DNA from 2 places in the Slackia sp. CM382 genome. Region 1 is predicted to be linked to the other one. Evidence: riboswitches for the same ligand, from Rfam matches in the RefSeq annotation. Region 1 holds a riboswitch; the other holds the start of a gene.

The links. A riboswitch is a leader RNA that binds a small molecule or an ion and turns the genes downstream of it on or off. The one in region 1 is predicted to bind thiamine pyrophosphate.
Region 2: another riboswitch for thiamine pyrophosphate. It lies ahead of thiM (hydroxyethylthiazole kinase); the one in region 1 lies ahead of cytX (putative hydroxymethylpyrimidine transporter CytX).

Annotation. Positions count from the first base shown of each region.
Region 1 covers NZ_ALNO01000019.1:80,330-95,042, forward strand. Annotated here, with positions in the region: gene pknB (Stk1 family PASTA domain-containing Ser/Thr kinase) at 1-1,260, opposite strand, end outside; gene HMPREF1155_RS08230 (FtsW/RodA/SpoVE family cell cycle protein) at 1,419-4,223, opposite strand; gene HMPREF1155_RS08235 (Stp1/IreP family PP2C-type Ser/Thr phosphatase) at 4,223-5,383, opposite strand; gene HMPREF1155_RS08240 (FHA domain-containing protein) at 5,380-5,793, opposite strand; gene HMPREF1155_RS08245 (DUF3662 and FHA domain-containing protein) at 5,804-7,180, opposite strand; gene HMPREF1155_RS08250 (serine/threonine-protein kinase) at 7,267-9,015, shown strand; gene hemH (ferrochelatase) at 9,145-10,161, shown strand; gene HMPREF1155_RS08260 (MFS transporter) at 10,156-11,547, opposite strand; TPP riboswitch at 11,690-11,803, shown strand; gene cytX (putative hydroxymethylpyrimidine transporter CytX) at 11,792-12,988, shown strand; gene HMPREF1155_RS08270 (ABC transporter ATP-binding protein/permease) at 13,137-14,713, shown strand, end outside.
Region 2 covers NZ_ALNO01000018.1:121,148-135,860, forward strand. Annotated here, with positions in the region: gene prfB (peptide chain release factor 2) at 1-605, opposite strand, end outside; gene secA (preprotein translocase subunit SecA) at 614-3,367, opposite strand; gene HMPREF1155_RS07600 (BTAD domain-containing putative transcriptional regulator) at 3,461-5,980, opposite strand; gene HMPREF1155_RS07605 (CCA tRNA nucleotidyltransferase) at 6,321-7,688, shown strand; tRNA gene HMPREF1155_RS07610 (tRNA-Gln) at 7,785-7,858, shown strand; tRNA gene HMPREF1155_RS07615 (tRNA-Glu) at 7,883-7,959, shown strand; gene thiD (bifunctional hydroxymethylpyrimidine kinase/phosphomethylpyrimidine kinase) at 8,504-9,316, opposite strand; gene thiE (thiamine phosphate synthase) at 9,306-9,956, opposite strand; gene thiM (hydroxyethylthiazole kinase) at 9,949-10,794, opposite strand; TPP riboswitch at 10,783-10,891, opposite strand; gene HMPREF1155_RS07635 (thiamine diphosphokinase) at 10,891-11,592, opposite strand; RNA gene rnpB (RNase P RNA component class A) at 11,688-12,057, shown strand; gene HMPREF1155_RS07640 (DivIVA domain-containing protein) at 12,132-12,962, opposite strand; gene HMPREF1155_RS07645 (YggT family protein) at 13,007-13,264, opposite strand; gene HMPREF1155_RS07650 (cell division protein SepF) at 13,264-13,935, opposite strand; gene HMPREF1155_RS07655 (YggS family pyridoxal phosphate-dependent enzyme) at 13,957-14,655, opposite strand; gene HMPREF1155_RS07660 (polyphenol oxidase family protein) at 14,661-14,713, opposite strand, start outside.

The sequences.
Region 1 (14,713 bases):
TTTGACCTTCGAATCGGCTTTCGGATCCTGCTTCATGACGTGGCCGGACACCACGTCGGCGCTGTAGTCTTCAGAAACGTCGCCCAATTTGAGGCCGGCCTTCTCGAGCGCGGCCTTCGCTTCGTCCTGCGAGCTGTTCGTCAGGTCGGGCACGACGGCATTGCCCCCGAAGAGGGAAGAGACCGCGATGCCGGCGATGATGAGCACGGCGATGACCGCCACCGCGGCCGCCACGATAGGACCGCGCTTCTTCTTGGCGGTTTCGTTCGCGCGATATGCCGTTGCGCCGTGTGGGGAGCCGTTTTCGGAATCGACCGCAGGGATGACGGCCGTGCCTCCGGGCATGCCCGCGACATCGGTCGCGCTCATAGGCGGAACCGATCCCATGACGTTGGTCGCGGCGCTCGCCGCGCTCGGGGCGGCGGCGCCTGCGAGCATGACGGGGCGTCCGAGCAGGAACTCGTCGAACGCGGCCTTCATGTCGTGCGCCGTGGTGAAACGGCGGTACGGGCTTTTCGCCATGGCCTTGAGGATGATGGCTTCGAGGTCGGGGTTGATGCCGGGGTTTTCCTGCGAAGGCGGAGCAGGTTCGTCGTTGACCTGCTTCATCGCCACGCTGACGGCATCGGGGCCGTCGAAAGGCAGCACGCCCGTGGCAGCTTCGTAGAGCACGCAGCCGAGGGAATAGATGTCGCTCGTGCCCGAGAGGTCTTTGCCCTGCGCCTGTTCGGGGGAGATGTAGTGTGCCGTGCCGAGGACGCTGGAGGTCTGGTCCTTCACGCTGTTCTTCGCACGTGCGATGCCGAAGTCCATGACCTTCACGTTGCCGTCGGGCTGGATCATGATGTTCTGGGGCTTGATGTCGCGATGCACGATGTCCTGGCCATGCGCGACGGACAGGGCCTGGCAGACCTGGCTGCCGATTTCGGCCACCTTGCGCTGATGGATGGCGCCGCGTTCCTGTATGGCGCTTTTCAGATCGATGCCGCGCACGTATTCCATGACGATGAAGTACGTGCCGTTGTCCTGCCCCCAGTCATAGACGTTGACGATATAGGGACTCTGAAGGTTGGCGGCCGACGCGGCTTCCTGGCGGAAGCGCGCGGTGAAGTCGGGGTCGGAAGCATACTGAGGCAGCATGACCTTGACGGCGACGGTGCGGCCCAGGGTTTCATCCTGCGCCTTGTAGACTTCCGCCATGCCTCCGATGCCGATGCGCTCTGTGATGCGGTAGCGGCCGTTGAGAACCCTATCTATCACGTTTTCTCCTATGCTCCGTCTCGCGAATCCAACGGCGCCCCCGAAGGTCCGCCGACATATACTGGCCTTGCCCGAATATACACCGATTCATCAGGCGAATATTCGTCAAACTCCTATTATGGCGCACACCGCGCGTTCTCGCGCGATGCGTACGAAAATCACAACGTCCCGTTCACTTCGAGCGCCTTGCGCATGATGGCGCCCGCGCGGACGCTCGCCAGGCCCGAATCGTCGTCGGTCGAATGGTTGACGCCCTCCTCCACGAGAACCGCCACCACGACCGATGGGTCGTCGGCCGGGGCGAAGCCCACGAACCAGCTGTTCGCATAGTCCTTGCCGGTCTCCGCCGTGCCCGTCTTGCCGGCGACGCGCACGCCCCGGATGGATGCGCCGTAGCCGGTGCCTTCATCGACGACGCCTTCGAGCACGTCGGTGACCTCGTCGGCGGTCTGCTTGCTCATGACGGTCGACATCGCCGAAGGGGTCGCCGTGTAGCTGCGCTCGCCCTTGGCGTTGTACACGCCGTCGACCAAGTACGGCTTCTGAAGCACGCCGTCGTTGGCGACGGCCGAGCCTACAAGCGCCATCTGCAGCACCGTCGCCTGGGGCCCCGCCGGGCTTCCGGGATGCTCGCCGACGGGCTGTCCGGCCGACGCCCAGGCGGTTTCCCACTCGGTCATGACCGAGGGATTGGGCATGAGGCTCGTCGTGACGGGCAGCTCGAATCCGCCGAAGCTCTTGTTGAAGCCGAACGCCTCCGAGGTCTTCACGAGTTTGTCTGCCCCGAGCTGGACGCCGAGCTTGGCGAAGGCGGTGTTGGAAGACACCTCGGTCGCGCGCTTGAGGGAAACCGAGCCGTATTCGGCCCCGTCGTCGTTAGTGACCTTCGCGTTGCCGATATCGACCGACGCCGGCGCGTCGACCTGGGTCTCGGGAGTTGCGACATTGTTTTCGAGCAGCCCCGAGAGCGTCACGATCTTAAAGGTCGAACCCGGGGCGTACAGCGCGCTCGTCGCACGGTTGATCAGCGTGCCGGTATCGTCGTCGGCGCTCGTGTCCAGAAGGTCTTCGACGTCGTTGGCGTCGTAGTTCGGCGAAGAGGCCATGGCCAGGATCGCACCGGTCTTCGGATCCATGACCACGACGGCGCCCTTGTAGCCGGCGAGCTGCTTTTCGGCAGCTTCCTGGATATTGGAATTCAACGTGAGCGTGACGTCGTTGCCCGGCGTCTCGATGCCCGCGGCGCTTTCGATCACGTCTTGCCAAGACGCGAAGTTCGCCTGGCCCTTGAGCGAGTCGTTCATGGACGCTTCGATGCCCGAGAGGCCGTAGCGCTGCGAATAATAGCCGACCACATGGCTCGCGAGCGAGCCTTCGGGGTAGACGCGCTCGTACGTGCCGTCGCCCTGCGCCTCGCTTTCGGCGAGAACCACCCCGTCGTAAGTCGAGATGGATCCGCGCTCGGTGGATGCTTCCTTATAAAGAGTGTGGTTGTTGCCCGGGTAGCTCTGGTAGTCGTCCGCCTTCACGACCATGATGTAGGTGAGGTTGGCCACGAGCACGGCGAAGAGCACGGCGAAGGCGATCATCGTAGCGGTCAGGCGTTTTCCAAGCGCAACGCGTCCGAGCACGCCGGATTCCGCGGCGGCGTGGCTGCCTATGGGCGCCATGCGCGACGTGCCGTCGGCTATTTCTGACGAAAGGCCAGTGCCCTCGTCGCCCGCGCGCAGCAGCAGGCCGATGGCGATGAAGCTGGCGAGCAGGGACGATCCGCCTTGGCTGATGAAGGGCAGCGTAATGCCGGTCAGGGGGATGAGGCGCGTGATGCCGCCGACGATAACGAAGGCCTGCAGCACGATGATGATCGTGGAGCCTACGGCCACGAAGGAGCTGACGTCGCTCTTGGCGCGCGCAGCGGTTGCAAATCCCCTGATGGCAAGCGCAAGATACAGCAGCAGCACGCCGGCGCCGCCCAGAAGCCCCGCCTCTTCGGCGATGGCGGCGAAGATGAAGTCTGATTCGACGACCGGGATGTTCTTCGCCAGGCCGTTGCCGATTCCTACGCCGAACAGCCCGCCGTCGGCGAGCGAATAGATCGTCTGGCAGAGCTGATAGCCCGTGCCGGATGGGTCGGCGAAGGGATTGAGCCAGGTGGCGACGCGGATCTGCACGTGAGAGAAGAGCATGTACAGGATGGCGGCGCCGATGGCTGCGGCGCCGAAGCCGATGACCAGGTAGATCTTCTTGCCGGATGCCACGTAGAGCATCGTGATGAACAGGACGAACAGGACGAGCGCCGAACCGAGGTCCTTTTCAAGGGCGACGACGGCGAACGAGATCGCCCACATGGCGAGCAGCGGAAGCAGCGTTTCGGCGTCGGGCAGGCGGAAGCGGCCGACGCGCACGGTGAACACCGATATGAGCTCGCGGTTCTCCGCTAGATAGCCGGCGAGGAAGAGCACGATGGCGATCTTGGCAAGCTCGCCGGGCTGGAGGCTGAAGGGGCCGATGGTCAGCCAGATGCGGCTGCCCAGCACCTCGGTTCCGACGACGGGCAGCATCGGAGAAAGCAGAAGCACGATGCCGATGCCGATGAAGACGTACTTATGCTGCACGATGCGGTCGAGATTACGCGCGACCACGAGCACGACGATCATGCAGATGATACCGGCAAACAGCCAGATGACCTGACGTCCTGCCAGGTCGGGGGCCAGTCGGGTGACGAACGCGATGCCGATGCCGGAAAGCGCGAACACGACGGGCAGGATGGCCGGATCGGCATTCGGCGCGAAGAAGCGCACGGCCGCGTGGGCCACGACGAAGGCGCCGAACAGGCCGATAGGCACGGCGAGGGTCTGGGTGTTGAGCGCGGTGCCGTCGTGCATGAGCACCATGGCGAAGAGCAGCAGCACGAGAGGCGCCGCCAGCAGGAGGAGCAGGAGTTCGGTGTTGCGACGCGACATCAGGCGCCTCCCTTCGAAGATGGGCCGCTCGACGAGCGGGCAGCCGCGCTCTTGGAGGAAGATGGATTCGTGTCCTGGGACTGCCAGGTTGCGACCAGATCTTCGGCCGCTTCGACGGAATCCACGCGGATGCCCTCGTCGGTCAGGCGCGACAGCGTGTTGGGCGGCAGGTCGAGCGATGCGATGTCGACGCCGGTCGAGTGATCGTATGACCAGGTCTTTATGCCGAGGACTTCTCCGGGAAGGCCTCGGCAGATGACGACTTGGCCTTCGTTGACGGTCAGAAACGCGATATGGTTCAGATAGGCATGCCCCGCGAAGGCGGAGCCGATGAAAATCGCCGCGAGCGCGATGGCTCCGAGAATAGCCGCGAAGCGCGATTTCAGGGCGATCTTCTTGCGCTTCGCTTCGGCGTTGCCGGGGATGTCCACGACGATGGTGGTCACATTGTCGTGCCCGCCTGCATCGAGCGCCTGGTCGACCAAGGTGTCCGCACAGTCTTGGGCATCATGGATGCGGCGCATCGTCTTGGCGATGTCGTCGTCGCGCACCATGCTGGTCAGGCCGTCCGAGCAGAGCAGCAGGCGGTCGCCCGCCTTCACGTTGATCTCGTAGATGTCGGGCAGCGTATGCGGGTCCGAGCCGAGAGCGCGCGTGATGACGCTGCGGTTCGGGTGGACGCGCGCCTCCTCTTCGGAGATCTGTCCGCTTTCCACCAGGTCGGCGACCAGGGAATGATCGCGCGTCAGGCGCTGGAGCACGCCGTCGTGCAGCAGATAGGCGCGAGAATCTCCGACCTGTGCGACAAGCAGCCGTTCTCGGTCGACGATCGCGCAGGTGAGGGTTGTGCCCATGCCTTTGCGCCCGCGGCCCTGCCGTGCGGCGACGATGATATTGCGGTTCGCTTGGACGACGACCCGCGCGAGCTCTTGCGCGTCGGCGTTGTCAGGAGTGTCTTCGATAAGGGTCTGGGCGGCGATTTCGCTTGCGACTTCACCTGCCGCATGGCCGCCCATGCCGTCCGCCACGGCGAACAGGGGAGGGCGCACGACCAGGCTGTCTTCGTTATGCTCGCGCACCAGGCCCACGTCGGTCCGCGAACCGTACGTGGGGAGCGGCGTGCGCTCGTGCCGGCCCCGTGTGCTTCGCGAGGCCACTATTCGAACCTCGCGCGGATGACGACGTCGCCGATGTTGATGACATCGTTGTTGCGGAGCGCGGTGGGCGCCGAAATGCGCTGCCCGTTGACGGCGGTGCCGTTGGTGGAGCCGAGGTCTTCGACGAAGAGGTTCTGGCCCATGAGCACGAAGCGCGCATGCCGGGCGGAGACGTAGCTCGCGCCGATGACGATATCGGCGCCGGGCGAGCGGCCGACGATGATGGGGCCGTGGACGGACATCTTGACGCCGCGCAGTTCCTTCGGGCCCTTCTCGACGGACACACCCCAGCTGCGTTCCTTCTTACGCTGGCCTTTGACCAGGCCGATTCCTGTGCGCATGATGGCGAACAGGAACAGATAGAGCAGCGCGACGAAGAGCAGGCGGCCGGCGAGCAGGATGATGTCGATCACGGCCGGGCTCCTAACGAAGCGTGAAGACGAAGTCGGTCACGCCGAGCGTGATGCGGTCGCCTTCCTGCAGTCCTCTACGGGTGACGAACTGGCCGTTGACGTAGGTGCCGTTGGTCGATCCGAGGTCGGTGATGACCCAGACGCCCTGCGGCTCGAAGCGGATCTCGGCGTGATGACGCGACGTGTTGAGGTCATTCACGACGATGTCGTTCGAGGTCTCGCGGCCGATGAGGATGCGGTTGGTGGCAAGGTCGTACGTGCGCATGGACACGGTGTTGACCAGACGTGCATGGGCGGAACCCTGGGAGGGCGCGTACGCGGAGGCCTGGGCGCCGCCCGTGAATGCGGTGGTGGCGTGTTCAGGCACGCGGCCGGCGGGCGTATAGGGTGCGGGCGCGGCCGGGCGCGGCGCGGCAGGCGCGGGAGCAGGGGCAGGGGCGCCTGCGGGATAGATTTCGGGCAGGCCGAAGACCTGGCCATGCGCCTGATAGGACGCCTGGTCGGGCTCGCCTTCCGCACGAGCTGCCGCAGCGGCGGGCGCGTCGGCGGCGGCGCGGGGCTTCTTGTCGAAGACGAGCGGCACGGAATCCGCCTTATGGCTGGAATAGAGCGGGTTGGAGACGGGCGAGGGAACGTCGAAGGCGTCTTGGCCGTCATTCGCCTGCGCATCGCGAGGCGCTGCCGCGGCGTCCTTGTCGTCATAGTCGGTGAAGTTCTTGCTGTCGAAGGTGTATTCGCCGTAATCGAGCGAATAGTCGATCTCTTCCTTGGGAACGCGCGGCAGCGGCGGCTTTTCCCGGGTTTCGGGAGCGTAGGCGTCGTACTGCGGGTATGCGGCGTTCTGGTCGGCGCGATACGGCGTCTCATAGGCGCCGGAGCGGGCGTAGGGGTCGGCGGGCGCAGCCGGCATCGGCTGCGCGGGATGCGGGAAGTCGCCTGCGGCCTGGTGCGGCGCCGGGGCGGATGCCTGCGCGGATGCGGGCGACATGCTGTAGCGCTGCATTTCCTCGGCGCGAAGCTGCTTGACGATGGAGGCGCTCACGACTTCGGCGACGATGTCGAATTTGCCGCGGCGCAAGGTGTCGTCTACGATGAAGCGCACGAGCGGCTGGCCGTCCATGGTCAGGCCGTCGGCCGCCGCAGTGGCGGAAAGGCGCGTCTCGCATTCGCCTGCGAGCGTCGGATAGAAGCCGAAGAGGCGCTGGTCGTCGTCGCCGTTCACGAGAACCGTGTACAGGGTGGGGGCGTATTCCCGTCCGGCGCTGAGGATTTTCTCCCTGCGCATCTGCTTTTCAGCCTTTTTGACGATCTGCACGGGGGAAAGCGGGGTATCGAAGACTTTGCCGCCCGATTCTTCCGGGTTGCCGGACCTGGAGAACAATCCCATGGGTGGTTACCTCAAGCCTTTCTGCGGTTTTGGTTCGTGAGCTCAAAGCATATAATAACGACTCATTCTAGTCGAAAGGGCGGCAGGTGCAAAATCTCATCTTGAACAGATACCGCCCCATCTCGACCGCAGGTAAAGGCGGATATGCAACGGTTCAGGTGGCGTGGGACACGCGCATCCAGAGACGCGTCGCGATCAAGTGCCTGCCCCTTGCGAGCGTGGACCCCGATTCGGTCGGGTACGAGGCGCCCGGGCTTTCCGAGGCACGCACCGCGGCCATGCTCATCGACCCCGCCATCGTGGGCGTGCTCGACTTCGAAATCGAAGGCGAGATGGCCTATCTCATCATGGAATACGTGGACGGCATCACGCTGACGCAGCTCATGCGCCAAGAAGGCATGCTTTCTATCGATGCGGCGGCCTGCGTGTTCGACGCCGTGTCCCACGCATTGGAGGCGGCGCACGACAATCTGGTGCTTCATCTGGACATCAAGCCCGACAACGTGCTCATAAACCGGCAGGGTCAGGTGAAGGTGACCGATTTCGGCCTGGCCGAGCTTTCGCACGAGGCGGGCTTCGGCCGCGCCGCCGGCGGTACCATCGGCTACATGCCGATCGAACAGATGCGGCTCGAGTCTCCTGATAAACGAACGGACGAATGGGCTCTTGCGGCCCTTACCTACCAGATGCTCACAGGCGACAACCCGTTTTACGCCGACACGCTCTCCGAAGCCGAGCGCGCGATCGAAGAAGCGGAGATCGTCATCCCGTCCCAGGTGCGCGGCGATGTGTCGCCTGAGCTCGACGACGTGCTGTTCCATGCCCTGACGATCGAGCGCGAAGGCCGCTTCGATACGGTGAAGGAATTTTCCGGCCAGCTCATGCCGTATTTAGGCGACGTTCGCCGCGGCAAGCGCGAGCTTGCGCGGATCGTAGGCGATGCGACCGACGATGCCGCCGACATGCCGGACGAGGCATCCGAGGACGATGGCTTGGACATGACCGACCTCGATGGGCTGGGCGGCCGCGCCGCGCAGGTCGCACCCCGTCTGTTCTCGCTTGCGGCCTGCCTGTTCCTCGTTGTCGTTTCATTGGGGAATATGCCTCGGATCGCAGGGGGCACGGGATCTGCGGCCCTTGCGTATTGGGCCGTCGTCGGGGTGGCCGCCGCGGCGGCGCTGCTCCTTCCTGCTGCAGGATCGCTCGTCGCGCTGGCGGCGTTTTCCGCAGCGCTCTTCATGACCGGCGCCTACGGCTTGGGTTCTGCGGTCGCCGCCGTCGGCGCCGTCTGGTGGCTTTTCATCGGGCGTCGTGGGCGCGCGCCTTCGCTCTGCCTGCTGGCGGCGCCGCTCGCCGGCGGGTTCGGTGTGGCAGCGTTTGCGCCGATGGCCTGCGGATGCGAGCTTGACGTAAAAGAAGCGGCGGCGACTGCTGCCGCATCGGCCGTTCTGTGCTTCTGTCTCGCCTGCGCCGGATCCTTCAGCCTTGCGGGATGGGATGCGCTGAACCATCTGTCGTTCGGCCAGGCCATGGATACGCATGCGGTCGCCTTGCTGTCGGATCCCGCCATATGGCTTGCCGCGGCGTCGTGGGTCGTCGCGGCGGCCGTGCTTTCGTTTTCGCGCCAGCGGGGATCGTTCTTTCTGTTCGCGCTCGGCATCGCGGCCGCAACGGCCATCCTGTCCGCCGCAGCGATCGGGGGATTGGTTCTCGGGGGCGGGTTCGTGTCCCATGCGCTCGCGTTCGGCGTTTCGGCACCTGCGTTGGCAGCCGGCGTCCTCGCCTTCGCCGTCGCGCTCGCGCGTCGCCATCAGGCGCGTTCGGATAGGTGGTAGATACGCTGTGACGTGCGTGTTTGGGGAACCCTGCAATCTGACGGGTGATTCTTCGGCGTCCCGATGCTATAAAGAACGGGTTTCATTCCCCGTCACGCGCGGTTTCTCGCGCTGGAAGAGAACCGCCGCATGCTTGGCATCCTGATCGTCAATACCGGCACCGCCGCCGCGCCGACCGAAGAGGCCGTTCGTGCGCACCTGCGCGAATTCCTCCAAGACCGTCATCTGATCAACGTGCCGCCTCTGATCTGGCGCCCGATCCTCGAGCTCTTCATACTGCCGAAGCGTCCGCGTCGAACCTTGGATCGTTACATCGATTTCTGGACTCCCGAAGGCAGCCCGTTCATGCTGGAGTCCCAGGCGCAGCGCGACGAGATAGCCCGTCGCCTTGCGCATCTGATAGACGAGCCGCACGAGGTCAGGCTCGCGATGCGCTACGGCCAACCGAGCATCCGCGGCGCGATCGAAGCATTCCTGGACGCGCGCGTCGATCGCATCATCGTGCTGCCGATGTATCCGCAGAAGACCATTCCCTGCGCGGGAAGCGTGTTGGACGAATTCGACGCCCAGTTCGCCGCTCTGACGAAGGCGCGCAGCCTGTCCGCCGATGCGGCGCCCGAGGTCCTGCGCATCGACGAATATTGGCGCGAACCGGGATATCTTGATGCGCTTGCCGGCTCCATCAGGCGATGCTGGTCGTACCGTCCGGGATCGAAGCTCGTCATGTCGTATCACTCAATTCCCGTCTCATATGTGACGAAGGGCGGGGATACGTATCCCGACGCGGCGGCGGAGACGCTGAGGCGCACGGCGGAAATCCTGGGCGTTCCTGAAGAAGACCAGGTCATCGCATTCCAGTCGCGCTTCGATAGCCGCAGGTGGGTGGGGCCGATGCTGGTGCCTACCGTCCGTCGCCTCGCGGCCGAAGGCGTGCGCGACATCGCCGTCGCCTCGCCCATCTTCTCCGTCGACTGCCTGGAGACTTATCACGACATCCGGTTCGAGGCGAAGGCCGCGTACCTGGATGCGGCCGCGACCGCGGGGATCTCCGACCCGTCATTCACCTACGTGCCCGCCCTTGGCGCCGACGCTGCGTTCATGGACGCGATCGCGCGCCTTATCGCGCGTCGCGCAGCCCGTTCATAACGAGGCCTTCAAGGCCTGGGACGGCGCATCCAATGCGCGGATGTCCTTGAAGAGGTATCCGGAGAGCCCGATGACGAGGAAGAGGATTCCCGAAGCGACGAAGAACGTCGGGATGCCGATCCATTCGGCGATGACGCCGCCGACTGCGATCCCTGCCGGCATGGCAAGGCCGATGAGCGCATAGAAGAACCCCATGGCGCGCCCCGTCTTCTCTTCGGGAACGCGCTGCTGGATGAGCGTCATGAGCGGTCCGTTGAACCACGCCATGAAGACGGATGCGAGCCCCATGAGGCCTGCGTAGATCCAGAACGCGGTGGAAGGAAGCAGCCCTGCGGCGATGATGGGCACGGCGATGAGGACGGCCGAGGCGCAGAGCAGCAGCGCGAGCCGCCTGCCGCCTCCCCAGGCCATGATGACGATCGATCCGACGAGCATGCACGTTCCCGAAATCGCCTCGGCGACAGAGACCATCGTTCCGTCCGCGCCGAAGTGCTGCGTGGCCATGAGCGGATAGATCGCGCCGAGCGCCGCGAAGGCCATAAGCCCTACGGTCAGCCCTCCTAGAAGCATGACGAGTCCTTTATGGACGCGCAGCGCATCCCAGCCGACGCGCATCTGCTCGGCGACGGTGGATTCCTCCTCGACCTTCACGGTGGGGATTTTGACAAGGCTGAGCGCCGCGCAGGCGACGAGGGCGCCGATGAATTCGATGATGAGCGTGGGCGCCAGTCCAAAGGCCGTATAGAGCGCGATGCCCACGGCGGGCGCGCAGATGCTCGAGATGCTTTCAAGCAGCTGGTCGAGGGTGTTGATGCGCAGAAGGTGCCGTTCCGGGACGAGCATGGGCATGGCCGCCGTCATCGCCGGGGCGTGAAATGCGGAGAAGACGCTGCGGATGGTGGCGAACAAGCAGATGAGCGCGAATGAGCGAGTGCCTGCGACGACAAGCAGGGCGAGCACGAGCGAGGATGCGCCTGCTCCCAGATCGGCGACTATCATGACCGCCTTGCGGTTGAACCGATCTGCGACGACCCCGCCCAGCGGGGAGAGAAGCCCTAAGGGCAGCATGCTGAACATCATGAGCAGCGACAGCATGAGGGCGCTCTGCTCGGTTTGGGTGACGTGCCAGATGATGGCCCAGCCGGATGCGCCGCTCGTTACGATGGAAACGGCCTGTCCTGACCAGATGATCGAGACGATGCGAAGCCAGCGGGATGAAAGCGGCCTGCCCGAGGCGCTCATGCGCTCCTGGCTCGTGCGGGCATGCGCCGACGCATCCCCGCCGTCTTCGAAGCGCGCGATCGTGTCCGGCCGGTTCGTGTCGGCATGCATCGATGCTTCTTCCGGCATCTTCGCATCGATATCTTGAGGCGTTCCGTCTGTCATGCGTATAGCTCCTGCCGAGGCGTCGAAGGCCGTTCGAGCGCACGGGTGCTTTTAGAGTACGATCGGGCAAGGATTATAGGCCGCGTCTTTCGCGGACTCCGACGGATGCGGCCGATTGTGCTAGATTATCGGAACTCTCGAAAGACGGGAGGCGGGGAGCTCGCGCCATGCGGGCTGAGAGGAAGCGTAACGTCGCTTCGACCCGAAGAACCTGATGTGGGTAATGCCAACGAAGGGAGCCGATATGGCCGATCGCCATGCATCTTTTTCAACCCCCACGCTCGGCCTTATATGGTTCGGCGCAGCGGTATCCTTGGCGGAAATCCTCACCGGAACGTATTTCGCGCCGCTTGGAATCGAGCAAGGGCTTGCGGCGATTCTTCTAGGGCATCTCATCGGCGGTGCGATGTTCTATCTGGTCTCGCTCGTAAGCGCGCGCACCGGCGTCGGGGCGATGGATGCGACCAAACGCACGTTCGGATCGCGCGGGTCGGTGCTGTTTTCGGCGGCGAACGTCCTTCAGCTGGTCGGGTGGACGGCCATCATGATCCAGTCGGGCGCCGTGGCGGCGACGCAGATCGTCCCGGCGCTGGGCACTGCGGGATGGTGCGTCGTGATCGCAGCGCTTATCGTGGCGTGGATCGCGTTCGGCGTGCGTTGGATGGGGCGGCTGCAATCGATCGCGGCGGCGCTTCTGTTCGTGCTCACGCTGATCGTGAGTTACGTCGTGTTCGGGAGCCTCGACGGATTTCCGGCTTCCTTCGCCGCCGACGGAACCATGACGTTCGGTGCCGGGGTCGAGCTGGCGGTCGCTATGCCCCTTTCATGGCTTCCCGTCGCGGGCGACTATACGCGTTTCGCGGAGAAGCCCGGTGCGGGCAGCGGTGCGGCCACGGTCGCCTATCTGCTCGGCAGCTGCTGGATGTATATGATCGGCCTAGGAATGGCCCTGATCGCAGGCACGAGCGATATCGCAGGAATTCTGAACGCGGCGGGCTTCGGCATCGTTGGCATCATGATCGTCGTCTTCTCCACGGTGACGACAACGTTTCTGGATGCGCAGTCGGCAGGCGAGTCCGCGTCTGCCATAACATCGCGTTTGGATGCGCGCATCGTAGGCGTTGCGGCCGCCGTCGTGGGCGCGGTTTTGGCGGCGTTCGCTCCCGTGGGGGATTTCGAGGCGTTCCTCTACCTGATCGGGTCCGTGTTCGCGCCGATGGCCGCGCTCGTCGTCGCCGATTTCTTCATTCTGGAGCGCGATATGTCGGATGAGCCGTTCGACGTGGTAGCCCTCGCATTGTGGATCGGCGGCTTCGCGCTCTATCGCTGGTCGCTTGCCTGGAGCCTTCCGGTCGGCAATACCTTGCCGGTCATGGTCATCGTCGCGGGTGTCGCCGTCGTCGTGCGGCTCGCTCAGCGGCGCATGGTGCGTAAGGCGTAAGTTTTAGGGCCGTTGAGACCGGATAAAGGGATTCGTCCAGTCACGCCCTCGTCGCTCCCAAAACGGAACGTGAGCTAGACAGGATGCATGCGACCTGCTAATTTTCCGATATGTTAGTCATATCTAACTTTTATCGGAGAGGAAGAGCATGCCCCATTACGACATCCTCAGGCTCGGTCGTGCCGGATGGTTGCCCATGGTCGCGTCCTTCTTCATCGGTTTGGCTTTATCCGGCATCCTGCTTTTCCAGGCCTGGCTCATATCGCGCATCTTCTCCATGCTATATGCATGGGATTTCTCTCACATAACGCTGCTTTTAGGATTATTCGCCGTAGTTCTTCTGGTGCGTCCGCTCGTTATGCTCGTTCAGGAGCTGCTTGTCAGTCGGGTCGGCAGAAACATCAAGCTCGATGTCCGGGTGCGGCTTCTCGAGCATCTGAACAAGATGGGTCCGTTCGGCCTATCTTCGAAGCGCACCGGCGAGGTCGAGGCGCTCGTGACCGATGGCGTTGAATTGCTGGAAGATTACTACGGACGATACATTCCGCAGCTCGGCGTCACCATCGTAACCGTGACCGTGGCCATCGTCTTGCTATTCCGACTGGATCCTTTGGTGGCGTTCGTGGGCGGATGCGCGGCTTTGCTTACCCCGATCCTTCCCAATCTATGGAACAAGGTGCTGGATCGTCGCGGCTACCAGCATTGGGAACAGTATTCTCAAATGAATGCCGAGGTGGTCGATGCGATGCAGGGCATGACGACCTTGCAGCTCTTCAACAACGTGGAGCAGCAGCGGAGCAAGATCATCCACGCTGCCCGGACCCTCCTGTCCGCCACGTTGTCGCAGATGCGGATTTCGCTTCTGGGGTCCGCGATTTCATCTTGGATGGTGAACGGCGGACCTGTGATCGTGCTGGCGCTGGGCATCGTCCAGGTCTGGCATGGGCATGTAGACATCGCGCAGCTGTTCTGGTGCCTATTCCTGAGCTACGAGCTCTTCCGTCCTTTTCAGGATCTTAGCTCCAATTGGCATGCCGGCTTCCATGGCTATGCAACTGCGCAGCAAGCGCTTGGGTTGCTGAAGGCCCGAACGCCTCATGACGACGACTTGCCGAGCCAGGCGCCTCCGACCGTGTTCGATATTCATTTCGATCAGGTCTCGTATTGCTATCCGTCGACGAAGTCTCGCGCAACCGATGATATCTCCTTGGCCATCGGGTCCGGCGAGACGGTTGCGCTTGTGGGGCAGTCCGGATGCGGTAAATCAACCCTGCTCGGTCTTTTGCTCAGGTTCGGCGATCCGTCCAGCGGGAAGATCAGCATCGGCGGCATCGATCTCCGCGCGCTTTCTCGCGAGGACCTGTCTTCGCTCATTACGCTCGTTCCTCAAGAGCCGGTCATCTTCGACGGCAGCATTGCCGACAATCTGCGAGCCTGCGCACCGGAAGCCTCCGACCAGCAGCTGCGCGAACTCTGCCTCTCGCTTGGACTCGATGATATCGCCGATATCGACGAGCTGCTGGATATTCGCGTGCAAGAACGCGGCAGCGGCGTTTCCGGCGGCCAGCGCCAGCGTCTGGCCATCGCCCGCGCGCTGCTTCGCAATACCCCGATTCTGCTGCTGGACGAAGCCACGTCGGCTCTTGACTCTGGAGCAGAGCAGCTCGTCTTGTCCACCATCGAGAACCATCGCAAGAAACTATCCAGCGAAGGCAGAACCTTGAC
Region 2 (14,713 bases), on a different contig from region 1:
GGGGAAATGCGCACGAGCCGATGCACGCCGTGCTCGCTGCGCAGCATGCCGAAGGCGTTCTTCCCTTCGATCTGCACAACCGCGCGATCGAGGCCGATGACTTCGCCGGGCACCACGTCGAGGAGCTTGACCTTCCAGCCCTTCTTCTCGGCGTAGCGCACGTACATGCGATAGAGCATGTCGGTCCAGTCCTGGGCTTCAAGCCCGCCGGAACCCGGATTGACGGACACGATGGCATCGCATGCGTCGGAAGGATCGGTGAACCAGGATTCGACCTCCATGCGATCGAGCGCGCCGGACAGGCCTGCGCGCAGCTCGTCGAATTCGACGGCGAACGCGTCGTCCTCCTCGATGAGCTCGAGAGCGGCCCGCGCGTCCTCGAGCGTCGCGCAGGCCGTGCGATATTCATCGAGGGTCGAGCGGATGTCGCTCGCGCGCTTGGAAGTCGCCTGGGCAGCCTGCGCATCGTCCCAGAATCCCGGCTGCGCGATGACGGCGTCAAGGTCGTGCAGGCGTCGCTCGTTCTCTTCGATATGCAGATAGCCGCGTGCGGCCGCGAGGCGCTCGGCGAGTTCATCGAGCGTGGGGATGGTTTCGTCCGACATCTACGCGCCTACCGATTCGCGCCGTGGCATTTTTTGAACTTCTTGCCGCTCCCGCACGGGCAGGGATCGTTGCGCCCGACGTTCGCATAGGGATCCTCGTCGGCCTTGCGATACGTCTTGGCCTTCTGGGGCGCCGGTGCGGGAGGACGCCCCGAAGCAGCCTGGCGGACCGCATCCCGCGAGATAGACGATTCGCTCAAGGTCTGTTCGGGAGACGTGTAGCTGACGTTGCGTCCTTCGAGGACGTCTGTCTCAGGCGCCTCGACGGCCTGCGCCTCTTCGGGCGCCGCGATCTGCAGGCGCAGGATCGTGCGCATGAAATCCTCGTACATGCCGGCGGTCAAGGCGGCGAACGCGGAGTGGGCCTCGTCTTTGTATTCGGTCAGCGGATCGCGCTGGCCGAGCGCGCGCAGCCCGATGCCGGTGCGCAGGTAGTCCATCTCCTGCAGGTGCGCCATCCAGCGGACGTCGATGATGTTGAGCATGACCTGGCTGCCGAGCTTTTTGAGCGCATCTTCTCCGAGCGCGGCCTCCTTGCTGCGGTACACGCCTAACAGATAGTCCAGAATCGCATCGCCCAAAGCGTCGGCGCTGTCATCGTGATCGATCGAGGACGCATCGAAGTCTTCGAGCCCCGTCATGTTCCTGACCCAGGCGTTTATGGCCCTGAGATCCCAGTCGTCGCTCGCCGAGCGCTCGGGACAGCACGATTCGATGAGGTCGGTGATGGCGTCGACGAAGATCGTCTCGATGCGCGAGGAAAGATCCTTGCCGTCGAGAATCGCGTTGCGCTCCTCGTAGATGGCGGTGCGTTGCAGGTTCATGACGTCGTCGTATTCGAGAACGGTCTTACGCGCGCTGAAATGGAGCGCTTCGACCTGGTGCTGGGCGCTTTCGATCGCTTTCGAGACGATGCCGGCCTGTATGGGCATGTCCTCGGGGATTTCCGTGCGCGACATCACGGCCGCGACCTTGTCCATGCGGTCGCCGCCGAACCGGCGCATCAGATCGTCTTCGAGCGACAGGTAGAACTGGGTCAAACCGGGATCGCCCTGGCGGCCGGCACGGCCGCGCAGCTGATTGTCGATGCGGCGGGACTCGTGGCGCTCGGTGCCGATGACGGCGAGGCCTCCTGCACGAAGGACCTGTTCGTGCTCTTCCTTGGTGATGCCCTTCGCGACCTCGAGGGCTTCGGCGCGCTGGGCGTCGGTCGCCTCTTCCAGGGAGATGCCGCGCTGAGCGAGGACGTCTTCCATGAGGACCTCGGGATTGCCGCCCAGAAGGATGTCGGTGCCGCGGCCCGCCATGTTCGTAGCGATGGTGACCGCGCCCGCGCGGCCCGCCTGCGCGACGATATGGGCTTCCCGCTCATGGTTCTTGGCGTTCAAGGTCTCGTGCGCGACGCCGCGCTTGTCGAGGATGCGCGAGAGGCGCTCCGAGCTTTCGATGGACACGGTGCCCACGAGGCACGGCTGCCCCGCGCGATGGCGCTCTTCGACCTCGTCGGCAACGGCGTTGAACTTCGCGTCTATCGTGCGGTAGACGAGGTCGTCCTCGTCTTTGCGCGCGACGGGCTTGTTCGAAGGGATGGCCACGACGGGCAGCTTGTAGATCTCGCGGAACTCCGCATCCTCGGTCATGGCGGTGCCGGTCATGCCCGAAAGCTTCTCGTAGAGGCGGAAGTAGTTCTGCAACGTGATCGTGGCGAGCGTCTGGTTCTCCTCGCGGATGCGCACGCCCTCCTTCGCTTCGATGGCCTGATGCAGGCCTTCCGAATAGCGGCGTCCTTCCATGATGCGGCCGGTGAACTCGTCGACGATCTTGACCTGCCCGTCGGAAACCACGTATTCCTTGTCCCGATGGAAGAGGAACTGCGCCTTCAACGCTTGCTGCAGATGATTCGCGAGCTGTGCGGACGGATCGGAATAGATGTCGTCGATGCCGAGGCGGGATTCGATTTTCGCAAGGCCGACCTCGGTCGCTATGATGGTGCGCTTGCCCTCGTCGATCTCGAAGTCGATATCGGGAACGAGGCCGCGCATCGCACGCGCGAAGCTGCGATACGTCTCCGCCGCCTTCGTGCCGGCGCCGGAGATGATGAGCGGGGTCCGCGCCTCGTCGATGAGGATGGAGTCGACCTCGTCGACGATGGCGAAGCTATGCCCTCGCTGCACGCGGCGCTCGGCGCGCGTGACCATGTTGTCGCGCAGGTAGTCGAAGCCGAATTCGGCGTTCGTGCCGTAGGTGACGTCTGCCCGATAGGCAGGGATGCGCGCGGCGGGACGCATGCCGTTCTGCACGAGACCGACGCTCATGCCCAGCTCGCGGTACACCCGGCCCATCCATTCGCTGTCGCGGCGCGCGAGATAGTCGTTGACCGTGACGATGTGCACGCCCTTGCCCGAGATGGCGTTCAGATAACCGGCGAGCGTGGACACGAGCGTCTTGCCTTCGCCGGTCTTCATTTCGGCGATCTGACCCTCGTGCAGGGCCATGCCGCCGATGAGCTGCACGTCGAAGTGCCGAAGGCCGAGCGAGCGAACGCTTCCCTCGCGCACCGTCGCGAATGCCTCGGGAAGCAGGTCGTCCAGGCTTTCGCCCGCATCGAAGCGTTCGCGATAGCCAGCCGTGAGGGCGGAAAGCTCCTCGTCTGAAAGCTCCTGCATGCGCGGCTCGAGCTCGCCGATACGCGCGGCCATAGCCTGGTACTTCTTGAGCTGACGGCCTTCGCCGAGCGTAAGGAGCTTGGTAAGCAGTCCCATCTGAACCTCTTCACTGTCATAGGAAGCCGGCCGCATGGCGCACGTCGTCTGCGGCTGCACGAAAATTGCGTTAACTTTACCACAGGGCGCGCATCACGCCTTGGCGCCCGGAAAGCGGCGAGGGAAAGAATCATCATCATCGCACACGAGTACGCGCTGATACAGGCCGCGCGACGCATCGGACGGCGAAAGCCCCATATCATCGCGAAGGTAGGTGCAGAGATGATGGTAGGTCTCCGTCGCGGCGTCGAACCGGCCGTTGGCGATCTGCGCACGCATCAACGTCTGATGGAGATCCTCCCGACGATCGTCGCGATCGAAGGCCGTCTGGGCGAGCCATAAGGCGGCCTTCGGCTCGTCGGCGTCGACGAGCCGGTCCGCGCCCGTCGCGAGCGCATCGGTGATGCGGCAGCGACAGCGCTCCCGGCACATCGAGATATAGGCGCTCTCCGTCTCCGACGGCATGATGTCCCCGGCATACGCATCGCAGATACGACGATACGCCCCGATCCAGGATTCGAGATCGACCTGCTCGTACTTGAACACGTTGCAGAGCTCGTCGAGCTCTTCGACGTCGCAGCGCGCGTATCGCATATCGAGCATGCAGCCCATATGCTGCTTCGCCACGTACGGGCACTCCCCCGATTCGAGCGCCAGCGCCCGCCTGAGCACCGACCAGAGCGAGTAGAAGTTGTTCAGCGCACGCCGTTCGTCGCACCCGGGCCACAGGGCGTCGAGCAGCTTCGCGCGGGGAACTTCCCGGCCTCTATTCAGGGCAAGAATGGCCAGCAGGGTGCGCGCCTTGCGCTTCGCGAACCTCTCGGGTCCGATCGCTTCGTCTCCGCGCGTGATCGACATGCCGCCGAAGAGGCTGATGTACAGAGGTTCCACACGTTCGATGACATGCGCGTTCGCAGCGCGGACCTCTCCGACCAGAACGCGTTCCCTGTGCTTGCGACGCTCCGCGCGACGCTCTTCGAGACGGCGCTTCTGAACGGCAAGCGAAAGGAGCATGATCTCGCAGCGCCCCTTGCGTTCGAGATCGTCATCCGGAAAGGAGATGCCGCGCATATCCGCATGCTTCGCCAAGGCCCCGTACAGCAGCGCCTCGGCCGAATCGGGCACCGCCAAGCGGCGGCGACGGCCGCGCAGGGCGGATACGCCGCGTTCGAAAGCATCGTCGGCGCATGCGGCGCATTCCACGCATGTCGGATCGTCGACGCAGACCGCCGCCGCATCGGCAACGAGCCGCGTGAGCACGAGCATCCCGATCCTGCTTTCGCATATGCGATCTCCGCAATCCTCGATCTGCGCGATCGCGCCTTCGATATCGTCTTCGCCTAGAGACGCCGCGCGCATGACGGCGGGCATCGCGCGGGAAACCGACAGCATGCCTTCGTCGTTCGCCATGAGGTCGAACGAGTGCTCGTCCATGTGCTTCTCGATGAAGGAGCGTGCGTCCATGCGCTGACGTTCGCTGCCGAACCGCATCGTCGCGAGCGCGGCGAGGCAACGCCTCCATACGTCGCACGCTGCGTCTCCCCTGATGCGCGCAGCCATCCTCAACGCGCCCTTGGAATCGTCCAACATGATAGAAGCAAGCATGGCGCCGGTGGCCACGTCCGAAGGAAGCGGCGCCTTCGTCGACGAAAACCCTTCGACCAGTTCGAGCACAGGGCCGGGCTGCCCGGCATGCAACAGGACCTCGAGATTCGACTCAAGCCAGGAAAGACGTCGGGAGCGGGTGGCGAACTCGCCCACAAGAGCGCAGGCGCGCGAGAATTCCCCTTTGGTGAACAGCAGCTTCGCAAGCTTCATGACGAGAGAGTCGGCGCTCGAGAAAGCCGAGATCGAGACGATGGAATCAAGCGAAGCGAAGAAGATCCTTTTGATCTGCGGTATTGAAAGCGGCGTCGTGCAAAAGGCCTCATTGACCGAATCGATGCCTACGAAAGGATAGTACGTTTCGATGAATCGACGCGTGTCCTTCTTCAGCGCCCGCGCGAAATGGAAAAGCTCTTCGGACGACCCTTCGCGCGCGACCAGCATGACGAAGAGCGCGAGCTGGATATCGTGAGGCAGCCCCGATGTCAGCCCGTCGAGGAAGCGCCCTTCGTCCTCGGGCTCGCCCCATGCGAGAGCGCATACGCGGACGGGCTCGAACGAACCGGCCGCGCCGGGTTTCAGATCGACGGCGCGCTCGGCGGCGACCGAGGCCAGCTCCCCGTCGTCGAGCAGGAAATCCGTGGAATCCACGACGACGCATCCTGCATGGCGGTCGAGCACCGATTCGAACGACGGCTCGGTCACGACGACGACCTCCCAACCCGCCTCGATAAGGCCGTCGACGACTTCGGAGAACGACTCGGCGCGAACGTCGTCGAGATACGGCACATCGTCGAACACGACGAGCGATCCCTCTTCCCCGTATTCGAGCAACGCCGGCAGCACCGTCTGCGCATCGAGGTCGCGGATGAAAAGCGTATCGCGGGCATCGATCCAATGGGTCGAACGGAATCCGAAGATCTCGTCGGCGTATTCGACGGCGAGCGTCGTCTTCCCGAAGCCCGTCGGCGCGATGAGCACGCGGGGGACGTCACGCTCGGAAATCATCGAGCGCATAAGCCTCGGCCGCGGATGACGGCGACGCGCGCCTGCGCCCTTGGGTCTTCGTCCGTTGCATGCCGAAGCTTTCAGATAGTTCCTCATGGTCCTCCCCTAAGAACGTACGGGCAACGCATGGTTTCATACATCTCTCATCAGCTTTAATGTTCTATTTCATAGACATCGATTCATGCGTTGCCGAATATCTATCACCTTCTAGGTAACATTTTATTTCCGAAGCATGGGAATGCCGGCATGAAAAGACGTCCGCCCCGATCTCATGCGCGAGCGTCGAAATCTTTCGCTGAAATCGCTCGGATTTCCACAACGCTTCCACTAGAATCGGTCCATGGACACCAACGCGCGCATATCCCTTTCCACCGATGTCGAAACCCTTCTCGATCTTCTGGAAGGAACCGGGGCATCGGCATGGGTCGTCGGCGGCTACGTGCGCGATGCGCTTGCAGGCGACGACGCCCACGATGTCGACGTGGCGACATCGGCGCGCTGGCAGGACGTCGCACGCGTATGCGTCGATGCCGGCATGCGCGTCTACGAAACGGGAACCGCGCACGGAACGGTGTCGGTCAATACGGGCAGGCGCATCGTCGAGGTCACGACGTATCGCATCGACGGTCCTTACGAAGACGCGCGCCATCCCGCGAGCGTGTCCTTCGTCGATTCGATCGAACTCGACCTCGCCCGACGGGATTTCACGTTCAATGCGCTCGCGTATCATCCCGAACGCGGCCTTCTCGATCCGTACGACGGATGCTCCGACCTGAAAGGCGGCATCATCAGAACCGTGGGCGATCCGATGAAGCGCTTTCAGGAGGATCCTCTCCGCATCCTGCGCGCCGTTCGATTCGCCTCGCGTTTCGGATTCGCCGTGGACGACCGCACGGAATCGGCCATGCGTCGGCTCGCGCCGCTCATCGGAGGCGTTGCGGCCGAACGTATCGAAAACGAGTTCTCCCGCATGCTCCTCGGAGACCATGCCTGCAACGCCATCATCGAATGGATCGACGTGATCGGCGTATTCATCCCTGAAGCGCTGCCCATGAAGGGCTTCGATCAGCGCACGCCCTATCACATCTACGACGTGCTCGAGCACAGCGCGCATGCCGTCGGCGCCGCTCCGGCCCGACGCATCACCCGCTACGCCGCGTTTTTCCATGACATCGGGAAACCGAGCGTCTTCACCGTCGACGACGAGGGCATCGGTCACGCGAAAGGGCATCCGCAGGCCGGGGAAGCAATCGCGAGAAAGGCGCTCCAGCGTCTTCGGCTCAAGGCGACGGACATCGACGCCATCTGCACGCTTGTCGCGCTGCATCAGGACATCGTTCCCGCGACGCCGCGAGGCGTGCGGCGCATGCTCAACCGCATGGGCGGCGACGTGACCCTCTTTCGCGAGCTGCTCGACGTCAAAAGAGCGGATGCGGCCGCCCACGCACCCGATCACCGGGACCGGGGCGCGCAGGCCGATGAGGTCGAATCCGTCCTCGAAGATGTGCTGAAGGATCGGAGCGCATTTCGGATCGCCGACTTGCAGATAGACGGAAACGACGTTATGGCCTGCGGAATTCCTTGCGGTCCCGGTGTCGGGGCCGCGCTTCGGGCAGCCCTCGACGAAGTCATGGACGACCGTATTCCCAACGAACGGGACGCCCTCCTCTCGTTCCTGGATTCACGTGCAAGCGCCTGGCGACGATAAGCGCCCTATGCGGCTGATTTTTTAGAATTCATGCTTGACGAAGCATGATGCCGCCAGTAATATACGTACTCGCGCTTAGACATGCGACTCACACATTGGGGTGTCGTCTAATGGCAGGACAGCGGTTTCTGGTGCCGTATGTGAGGGTTCGACTCCTTCCACCCCAGCCATTTACTAAGCGCCACAACATACATGGCCTGGTCGTCTAGCGGTTTAGGACGCCGCCCTCTCAAGGCGGAGATCGGGAGTTCGAATCTCCTCCAGGCTACCAACGATGCACCACCGCTTCGGCGGTGGTTTTTTATTCCCAACGCACATTTCCGACATGCATGCGAACGACCCGGATGCCCGGTGCATGCGCCGACGCAGCGGCTTTTCATGCACGCCCGCGCCCCATGGGGTTCTAGCCCGCACCATTGTCCGCAGGCCTGCCTTGAACATCCCCCGTTCCCTCATCGTTCGCATCGACATGCATTGCTTTTCTTGCAGAATTCATCCCATTCACGCTTTGAACTCTTATTCCGTGCATATTTCAGAGAAAGTTATCCACAGCACATCATGCAGAAACCTTGCTGGAACCTTGCGGGCATCTGCCGAGAAACTCACCGGGCGGCGAGCCCCCGCCCTTCGGCTTCCTGCGCCCATCTACCATGGCGCACCCCTGATTCGTGCCGCACGCGAAAAGGCCGCGATGATCCGAACGGCACCCAGAGCACGGATTCCCTGCGGCACTCCGTGCTCTCCGGGATGCGATTCGTCCATCGCGGCCCCATACGCCCGGCCGCGCATGCCGAAGCATGCCGGCCGCTCTGCGGTCACAGCGAAGCGAGCGCCTCGCGCAAACGCCACATATGGTCGAGCGGACCCGACCCCTTCCCCATGGAAAAGCCGCTCGAAAGAGCGCCGGCCACATAGGCCTTCGCGACGCGCACGGAATCGATCGCGGATTTCCCCGATGCAAGCCCGCAGGCGATGGCGCTCGAAAGCGTACATCCCGTTCCGTGGGTGTTGCCGGTATCGACGCGCGTTCCGCGCAGCCAGCACGTCCGGCCATCGAACACAAGGCAGTCATCGGCGCTTTCGTCGAGATGACCGCCTTTCACGAGCACGGCGCCCGATGTCATGCCTGCAAGCATGCGAGCGGCGCGTTCCATGCCTGCCGCATCGACGATGTCGAACCCGCAGAGCGCGCGGGCCTCCGACAGATTCGGCGTGATGACCTCCGCCAGAGGAAAGAGGTCGCCGACGACGGCCCGGACGGCGCCATCCCGCATGAGATCGGCGCCGCTCGTCGCGACCATGACAGGGTCGACGACGATATGCCGGGCATCGCGCCGGCGAAGCGCGCGCGCCACGGCTTCGGCGATAGCCGACGACGATATCATGCCTATCTTGACGGCATCGGGGACCATATCATCGAAAACGGCATCGATCTGGGCTTCGACGAACTCGGGCGACGCGTCGAAGACGGCGTTCACGCCCAGGGTGTTCTGCGCGGTGAGCGACGTGATGGCGGATTGGCCGAACAGACCGAACGACTCGATGGTCTTGAGGTCGGCCTGGACGCCCGCGCCGCCCGAACTGTCCGAGCCCGCGATGGTCAGCACGGTAGGTACGCTATAGGACATGATGGAGCCTTTCCGACAGACGCTGCGCGGCCCCGCGAACGTCGTCCGCCGAGAACAGAGCAGAAACGACGGCTGCGCCCCGCACGCCTGTTCCGGCGAGCACATCGACGGTCCGTTCGTTCAAGCCGCCTATGGCGACGACGGGAATATCGACCGCATCGCAGATAGCGCGCAAGGTTTCAAGAGAGACGTCCGCCGCCTCGGCCTTCGTTGCCGTTTTGAAGATGGCGCCGACGCCGAGATAGTCCGCTCCGTCGCGCTCAGCGCGCAGGGCTTGCGCAACGGTCTGGACCGACACCCCCACGATGGCATCGTCCCCGAGGCGTGCGCGCGCCGAGGCGCACGCGGCGTCCTCTTGGCCCACATGCACGCCGTCCGCGCCCGATCGCGCGGCAGCGTCGACGTCGTCGTCGATCACGAACGGCACATCCGGGCATGCCGCATGCACCTCCCGCGCGAACGCGACGAGCGCATCGGTCGCCATCTTCTTCTCGCGAAGCTGCACGAACGTCGTGCCGCCGGCCACCGCATCGGATACGCATGCGGCAAGCGAGCGCCCCTCGAGCCAGGCGCTATCGGTCACGCCGTAGAGCAGCAGGCATTCGGGATGCGCGGCGATGTAGGCGCGCGGACTATCCACGGGCGATCTCCCGCACGAACGCGCGATCGCGCATCGCGGCACCGTCGAGCGTCGACAGGGCATCCATGAGATAGGTATGGAAACTGCCCGTCCCGTCCTTCTCGCCCATGCGCTCGGACGCCATCTGGCCGGCGATGCCCATATGGACGATGGCGGCGAGAGTCGCGACGAGGGTGTCGTCCCTATGGTCGGCCGCGTAGGCTCCGCAGACGGCCGACAGCATGCATCCGGCGCCCGTGATGCGGCCTTGGAGCGGACTTCCGTTGAACACGGCGAACGCGCGCGCCTCGTCCGCCACGACATCGATCGCGCCCGTGATGGCGACGACGCACCCGGCGCGGCGCGCGAAGTCGCACGCGAACGCGGCCGCTTCGGCCAGCGTGTCCTCTGTGACGGCATCGAGGGGATTCGCATCGACGCCCTTGGTGGACGTCGATGCGCCGGCAAGCGCCTTGACTTCGCTCATGTTTCCCCGCACGACGCTGATTCCCAGGTCGTCGAGCAGGCCGGAAGCCGTCGCGGTACGCAGCCGGGACGCGCCGGCGCCGACGGGATCGAGCACGATCGGCGTGCCCGCCTCGGTCGCCTTGCTTCCTGCGATCCTCATGGATTCGATCGTACGGGCATTCAACGTGCCGATGTTGAGATCGAGCGCGCCGCAGATGGAGACGATATCCTCGACATCTTCCGCCTCGTCGGTCATGATCGGGCTCGCGCCGATCGCCAGAACGGCGTTCGCGCAGCTTTCGACCGTCACGTAATTGGTGATGCAGTGGACGAGCGGTCCGTGCGCGCGCACGTCTTCGAGCATGCGCGCAAGTTCAGCCTCTATGGCCATGGTTCTCCCTTCGATGGCATTATCCAACAGGTTCCACGGGTCGGGACGCGAAAAGCCCCCTCTCAGCCTGCTCGCGCAAGCTCCCCATGCGCGGGATTATACGTCGAAGGTCGTCGAGGACGGGAGAAAAACAAGCAGATCGCCCTCGGATACGGATATGCGGATGGGAGCGCCTGCGCATTCGTTGGACAACCCGAGCGGAACGTCGTTCGACAGCGTTGCCGACGAGAGCGCATACGACGCCCCTTCCTCGTCCACGCCGAACGAGCGGTCCGAAGCGGAAAAGACCGAGAATCCCCCGTTCAAGGAAGCAGGAAGGAACAGTTCGTCGAACGCGCCTCCCGTAAGGACGGCCACGCATTCGCCGTCTCCTGCGGCGAAAGACCTGATGCCCCGATGGGAAAGCCGCACGAGCGTCTGAAGGGTCGCATAGGTCTGGTCGAGCCGGCCTCCGAGCGCACCGAGCAGCGCGATGGTCCCGCACCCATGCGCCAGCGCCTGTTCGCAGGCGAGAAACAGGTCGCTTTCGTCCTTGCGCGCGGGATGGACGACGGCATCGGGAACATCGGGGACGAATCCGAGGGAATCGAAATCGCCCACCACGGCATCGGGGCGGATTCCCGCACGCATAAGCGAAGCGAACCCCGCATCCGCCGCAACGACGTAGTCGAACCGATGGCGAAAGAAAAACGCCTCGTCGAAGGCCGCCGATCCGACGACGGCGCAGATGCCGCCCGAAGATCCGACACCGCCCGACGATGCGATGCGGACGCATCCGCCTTCGTGCCGCTGCTCCACCGCAACCTCCCGAACCTCGCCGCCTCGATTGATTCTTGCATGACGTCCGGGCCGTCTGCCCGACGCCTTGCAAGCGCATGATACAATACGCTGGCTATGCGGGCCGGACGGTCGCGGGCGCCTTTTCGGCGCGTGAGGAAAGTCCGGGCTTCAAGAGACAGGATGCCGGCTAACGGCCGGGCGGGGAAACCCGACGGAAAGTGCTGCAGAAAAGGAAACTCCCCTGCGATCCCTTCGGGATGCGGCGTCTCGGCGTCGGCAGGAGAAAAGCTGAGAAGGTGCGGTAAGAGCGCACCAGCGCATCGGTAACGGTGCGGCTTGGTAAACCCCATCCGAAGCAAGGGCGAATAGGCATGCGATACGGTCGTCTCTCCGTGCATGCGGGTAGCCTGCTCGAGGCGCTTCGGCGCCCTAGATAAATGGCCGTCTTCAAAGACAGAACCCGGCTTACAGGCCCGCTACGGCATATGAAGAAAGGCTCCCGATCGGGAGCCTTTCTTCATTCGGGGCGCATGCCTGCCGCATGCCGCCTTCAGTCTTTAGTCGAGATCGCCCAGGTCGAACGCATCGGACGCATCGCCGTAACCGCTCAGATCGCGCTCGACGACCTGCGTCGCGCCCGGAGCGGCATTGCGGGCCGCCGGCTTGGCATGCGCGCCGGGGATGACGTTCGACGCCGCCACGGCGCCGGTCGGCGCGGGTGCGGCGGCGGCAGACGCGTAATGCATCTGGGTGCGCACCGGCTTCTTGCGCGTGAGCTCCTCGTTGATATCCGCAAGCTTCTTGTTCGCATCGTCGATGAAGGCGCGCAGGCTCTCGGCGTAGGATTCGCACGTGGCCTTGTGCGAAAGCTCGAGGTCGGAAATCGCCGTTTCGATCTTGGCGCGCTCCACGTTGGCGCGCTCGATGATATCGGCCGCATCGGCCTCGGCGTCCTTATGGATCTTGCGGGAATCCGCTTCGGCCTTGTCGGTGACCTCCTTGGCGGAGCGCTGCGCGGTCAAAAGCGCCTCGGCGATGACAGACGCATCGCTCGACTTCGCGGCAAGCTTGGATTCGAGCTCGGCGATGCGCGCGTCCTTCTCATCCTCGGTCAGAGGCGCGGCGGGAGCAGGTTCGGCATCGGGCTCCGCGACGATCGCAGGCTCGGCGAAGGCGGCATCGAGATCGATGGGCGCTTCGTCGTCAATGGAGCCGGCATCGGCGTCGCGCATGGAACGGACCTGCTCGGTCAGACGACGGATCTCGGCATTCAGGCCATCGATCTCGTCAGCCACATGCTCGAGGAAGACATCGACCTCGTCGCGATCGTAGCCCTTGCGGTTGACCGTGAAGATCTGGTTTTGGATTTCTTCGGAAGTGATGGCCATTACAGCTCCTTAACGTATGCGAATCCGACCTCGCGATCGAGGACCTACAAGACGGCTACGACCAGCCTGGCAACCAATTGTAATACAACGAATGCAAGGATGGGCGAAACGTCCACCATGCCGATGGGCGGGATGACGCGACGGAAGATACCGAGATACGGATCGCATATGCGGCCGAGCGCCGCATCCACGTCGGCGATGAAGCCCGACTTCATCGGAATCCATGACATGATGATATAGACGAACAGGATGAACGAGTAGACGTCGACGATGGAGACAATCAGGTACTGAATCGTATGCATTATAGAATTCCCTGTTCGTGTAGCTGTTCCTTTTCGGCATCGCTCAGAGCGGCGCCGGCATTGAGCGCGAAGACGCGCGGAGCGATGACGTCGACCTGCGCCCCTAAGGCGCTCGCGGCGCCGAACGAGAAATCGAGCACGCGCTTCATCAAGGCATCCGGAGCGGCCGCGCATGCGAGCACGACGACGCTGCGCATCTTGAGCGCCGTGGCGACGCGCTCCGCATCGTCGTAGGTCTCGGGACGAACCACGACCATGGTGCGCACGCGCGGCGCGAGCGACGCCTCGGGAGCCGCAGCCGAGACGGACGTGCGGGGCTCGGCGGTCGACGAGAACAGATTCTCGAGCCCGGCCGAAGAGCGGGCGGGCGCGGCATCGGCCGATGCGTCGTCGTATGCGGACGCGCGACGACGGACGCGGATGTCGCGAGAGGTCACGAGCGCGGGCATGCGGCCTGCGGCAGCAACCTTGTCAGCGGGTCGCACGTATCCGGGTTGGGCATAGTCGGCGGAATCGTCGTACGCGTATTCGCCGTAGTCTTCGCGCTCGAACTCATCGTCCGCATCGCGCGATGATGCGCGGCGAGACGAGCGCGCAGCCGGGACGTTGTGCGGGGAGGGCAGGCCGAGTCGATCCTTCACCTCATCGATATTCGGGAATCTGAACGCCATGTCTTTCCTGTCTTTCCTGTCTCAGCCGCAAAGTCCATACGTATCGCTGAAGATCGCGCGGCCTATCCTTACCATAGTAGACCCGTAGGGGATGGCCTGAAGATAGTCGTCGCTCATTCCCATTGAAAGCTCATCGAGGTCAAGCGTCAAGCCCTGGGCGCCGAAGCGTTGACGCATCTCCTCGCGGATGCGCGCAAGGCGCGCGAACGACGCATCCGCTTCCTCGGGCGAATCCTTCGGCGCCATCATCATGAGTCCGCGGACGCGCACGTGCGCAAGCCCGAAGCAGTGCTCGATCATAGCGGGGAGTTCGGATGCGGAAAGGCCCTGCTTGTTCTCTTCCCCATCGTTCACCTCGATGAGCACGTCCTGGACGATGCCGGCCGCGTCCGCGAGACGATCGATCTTGTCGGCATGGCTCGGCCGATACAGGGAATGGATGAGGCACGCGCGCCCCACCACGTCCTTGAGATGGCGAGACTGTATATTGCCGATGAAGTGCCATCGCTCGGAAGGAAACGCATCGTGCTTGCGCGCGAGTTCATCGGGACGGTTCTCGCCGAAATCGTGGATGCCGGCCGCAACGGCTTCGGCAACCGCATCGACGTCCACGGTCTTCGACACGCCGATGATGCGCACGGCGGACGCATCCCTGCCCGACGCGGCGCACGCATCGACCACCTGGGTCCGTATCGCGTCGTATCGATCCTTCAATGCCATGGGAATCACCTTCGGTCCTTCATGCGGCAGGCGAAGGCGCCTTGGCGCCCGCACGTCC